DNA from 2 places in the Mesorhizobium sp. NZP2234 genome. Region 2 is predicted to be linked to the other one. Evidence: predicted binding sites of a transcription regulator. Region 2 holds the regulator's gene; the other holds the start of a gene.
What was found. The regulator LexA, encoded in region 2, represses DNA repair genes until DNA is damaged. The targets are predictions, from matches to a motif close to TGTTCNNNNTGTGTTCNG.

Region 1 (2,202 bases), 3.4 Mb from region 2:
ATGGCGCGCTGGATGGGAGCGGCACCGCGCCAGCGCGGCAAGATCGATGCGTGGCCGTTGATGCAGCCAAGCCGGGGCGCGTCGAGAACAGCCTTGGGCAGCAGCAATCCATAGGCGACGACCACGGCGATATCCGCCTGCAAGTCACGGAAAGCGGTCTGTTCGGCCTCGGCCTTGAGAGAGGTCGGCGTGCGTACCGCGATGCCCAGCCGCTCCGCTTCGCGCTGCACCGGCGACGGCGTCAACTCCAACCCGCGCCGGCCGGCGGCGCGAGGCGGCTGCGTGTAGACGGCGGAAATCTCATGTCCGGCCTCGGCAATCGCGCGCAGCGTCGGCACCGAAAATTCCGGCGTGCCCATGAAGATGACGCGAAGGGGCATTCCCCTATCCCACCAGCTTGCCCGGCGCCTTGTCCTTGGCGAGCTTCTTGAATTTCTTCACCACCATGTCGCGCTTCAGCTTCGAGATGTGGTCGATGAACAGCACCCCGTTGAGATGGTCGATCTCGTGCTGCAGGCAGGTCGCCATCAGACCCTCGGCCTCCATCTCCTGCAGTTTGCCGTCGCGGTCGAGATATTTCACCCGAACGGAAGCCGGGCGTTCGACCTCGGCGTAATAGTCGGGGATGGACAGGCAGCCTTCCTCGTAGACGGAGCGCTGATCGGCGCTTTCGAGGATCTCCGGATTGATGAAGACATGCGGCGCCGGCGTTTCGTCTTCCTTGGCAAGGTCGATTACCAGCATGCGCAACGGCTCGCCGATCTGGATTGCCGCCAGCCCGATGCCGGGCGCGTCATACATTGTCGCCAGCATGTCGTCGGCCAGTTTGCGCAAGGGCGCGTCCACGCGCTCCACGGGCTTCGAAACCTGGCGCAGGATGGGATCGGGAAGGATGATGAGCGGCTTGATCGGCATGGCGTCCCACGTAAGACGTCCAGCGAAAAGCGTCAACCGTTGGACCTGAGTCTCGTTCACGTTTTGATCTGTGCCGGCCCCCCGAATCGGCTATGCTGTCCACATGAATGATCTGAGCACCATCCTTTCGCAGCCCGTCGCCCGGCTCGGCGCCTCGACAATCACGCTCGGCCACGCTCTGGCCTTCGGCGCCTTGTTGTTTTTCGGCCTGTTCGTGGCGCTGGTCGTCTCGCTGTGGCGGTCGGCCAAGGCGCGTGCCGTCGCGGCCGCGGAAGCCGCCGACCATGCCCGCGACGCCGAGGCGCGGATGGCCGGCATATTGCAAAGCCAGGCTGAGATGCAGGGCCGCATGGGCGCCATCGCCGAAGTGTTCGGCGCGCGTCAGGCGGAGTTGACGCAGTCGATCGGCCAGCGCCTCGACGCCATGACCGGCCGCATCGGCCAGACCATGACCGAGCAGACCAAATCCACGCATGAGAGCCTGGCCAAACTGCAGGAACGGCTGGCGGTCATCGATACCGCGCAAGGCAACATCCAGTCGCTTGCCGGCCAGGTCGTGCAGCTCCAGGCCATCCTTTCCAACAAGCAGACGCGTGGCGCCTTCGGCCAGTCGCGCATGGAGGCGATCGTCGCCGACGGCCTGCCGATGGGCGCGTATGAATTCCAGGCGACGCTGTCGAACGGCAGCCGGCCCGATTGCCTGGTGAAGATGCCGAACGGCGCGCCCTCGCTGGCCATCGATGCCAAGTTTCCCCTGGAAGCCTGGAATGCCATCCGCGCCGCCGATGGCGCCGACCTGCAGAAGGTCGCGTCCCAGGCCTTCCGCCGCGACATCGAGATCCATGTCCGCGATATTTCGGAGAAGTATCTTATCCAGGGCGAAACGCAGGACACCGCCTTCATGTTCGTGCCGTCGGAATCGGTGTTCGCCGAGATTCACGAGAATTTCGAGGCGATCGTCCACAAGGCGCACCGCGCCCGCGTTGTCATCGTCTCGCCGTCGCTGCTGATGCTGTCGATCCAAGTCATCCAAGCGATCCTCAAGGACGCCCGCATGCGCGAACAGGCGCATCTGATCCAGGGCGAAGTGATCCGGCTGATGGAAGATGTCGCGCGCGTCGACGAGCGCGTGCGCAAGCTGCAGGGCCATTTCGGCCAGTCGGCCAAGGATATCGAGGACATCCTCGTCTCGACATCGAAAGTGACCAAGCGCGGCCAGAAGATCGAGGCGCTGGAGTTCGGTGCGCAGGCCGAAGGCGATGCAAGCCCGGAGACGCCGTCCCGGGC
Region 2 (2,202 bases):
CTCCCCCGTCGATGCGATCGGGCTGATTTCACAGCACTCGGTGCTGCTGGTGACGATCGCACTGGTCATCGCAACGATGGCGACGACATGGCTGCGGCTCGCGGCAGTGCCATTCGCGCTCGCCGGCCTGTTGACGGTGTCGGATACGCGCACGCCGGATGTGCTGATCTCGGAAGACGCGCGCCTGGTCGCGGTGCCGATCGGCGGTGGCGAACTCGCGGTCAGCCGGGCTCGCCCGAACGAATTCACCGTCGACAATTGGAAACGCGCGCTGGTCTCCGAAACAATTGTCGCACCGGAGATGTTCAACAAGGCAGAGGGACAATTCGATATTGCCGATGCCGTCAATCTGCCGCCAGGGGCGCCGTTTTATTGCACGGAGGGCATCTGTCTCGCCCGGCATCCGTCTGGCGCGATCATCGCGCATGTCGAAGACCGCAAGGCTACCTGGAAGGCCTGCGGCTTCGCCGACCTGATCGTTGTCAATGACGCGACGGGCTACGATGCCTGCCACAACCCGCTGGTTCTCGTCGTCACCAAACGGCAACTTGCACGCAAGGGCAGTGCCGCCGTCTTCTTCGACCGCCAATCGGCGACCAGTCCGCCAATCATCAGCTTCGCCGTGGACGGACCGTATCGACCCTGGCACGCGCAACGAAAGTTTTCGCGCGAGGCGAGGGGACTGCCGCCCTATCAAAAACCCGAAACGCCGGCCGCTCCTGCTCAGTAGCGCCTGATCAGCCCGACCAGCTTGCCTTGCACCTTGACCCTGTCCGGCCCGAAAATTCGCGTCTCGTAGGCCGGGTTGGCGGCTTCAAGGGCAATCGAAGCGCCCTTGCGGCGGAATCGCTTCAAGGTCGCTTCCTCCTCGTCTACCAGCGCCACGACGATCTCGCCCGGGCTCGCCGTATCGGCGTTGCGGATAATGACCGTGTCGCCATCGAAGATGCCGGCCTCGATCATCGAATCGCCCTTGACCTCCAGCGCATAGTGTTCGCCACCCATGATCATGTCCGGCGGCACCGAGATCGAATGCGTCTGATGCTGGATGGCATCGATCGGCACACCGGCGGCGATACGGCCCATCACCGGGATCGACACGGCGGCGACCGCGTCGTCGTCATTCCCGGCAAAGGGCAAGCGTGACGGCGCCGGCTTGATCTGGCGGCCAACGCCGCCCTGACCAAGACTGCCTTGAATGACGCTAGGCGAGAATTTCTTTGCCGCGTTGAGGCCTGGCGCGATCGAATCCGGCAGCCGCAGCACTTCCAATGCCCGCGCCCGGTTGGGCAGCCGGCGGATGAAGCCGCGTTCCTCGAGCGCCGTGATCAGGCGATGGATCCCTGACTTGGAGGCGAGATCGAGCGCTTCCTTCATCTCGTCAAAGGAGGGTGGGATACCGCTTTCCTTCAGCCGTTCATGAATGAACATCAGAAGTTCATGTTGCTTGCGCGTCAGCATGGCGCCCCCCAGGCATTGAACGAAGGGTGTGAATCGGAATCGAAAAACAAACCCAGAACAAACACTATCTGTTCCAGTTGTGTTCCGCAACTGTTTAAAGTTTAGTGAACTTGTTAAGACATCTGAAATTATCCGCCGCCGGCAGTGCGCAGCGATCGACCGCCTTCGCCGCCAACGCGGGCATTGAAATCATTTTGGTTAATCGCCTGTGGCCTACCTCTTGATGGACCTTGGCATCGGTTTCTCAACGGCGTCCAGAGGCTGGATTTGCGTCGCTGGTCGATCCATTCCTGGCGGAACGAAACGAAATCAAAACGCCAACGATCATGCCTCAAGAGCAAGAACGCTGAAGTCATCCCGAAATTGCCTTCAGGCTGCCGGCGCGTGCGGTATAATTGTTCGCGCCGCTGTCCTCGCTGTGAACGTAGACATGCAGCGTGTAGCCGATATGCGCCGTCATCAGCGCTTTCGCCCGCTCGACATCGCGATCGAGGGCCGCTTCCATGATCGCGGTGTGATGCTCGATCGCGATCGCCTCGCGCAGGGCGTCCATTGCCTCGCCATAGCCATGCTTGAGGCCGGCCGCCGCCCGCAATGTCGGCGCCAGTCCGAGAAAACGATGATGCCGCCGCAACTGATCGGCGATTGTCGAGCGGAAGCGCAACAGCCAGTTGGACGTCGCGGCACTCAGCAATGCCGCGTGAAAGGCCTCGTGGCTCTCGTCCCATTGGTCGACCGCGT

Region 1: EB230_RS03365 (DNA recombination protein RmuC) is a predicted target of LexA. The motif match lies at 969-986, and genes of this name have one in related genera.

The regions. Positions count from the first base shown of each region.
Region 1 is NZ_CP033364.1:719,557-721,758, reverse strand. Features, by position in the region: gene fmt (methionyl-tRNA formyltransferase) at 1-380, opposite strand, end outside; gene def (peptide deformylase) at 385-915, opposite strand; gene EB230_RS03365 (DNA recombination protein RmuC) at 1,019-2,202, shown strand, end outside.
Region 2 is NZ_CP033364.1:4,085,584-4,087,785, forward strand. Features, by position in the region: gene EB230_RS20125 (ComEC/Rec2 family competence protein) at 1-730, shown strand, start outside; gene lexA (transcriptional repressor LexA) at 724-1,461, opposite strand; gene EB230_RS20135 (GntR family transcriptional regulator) at 1,814-2,202, opposite strand, start outside.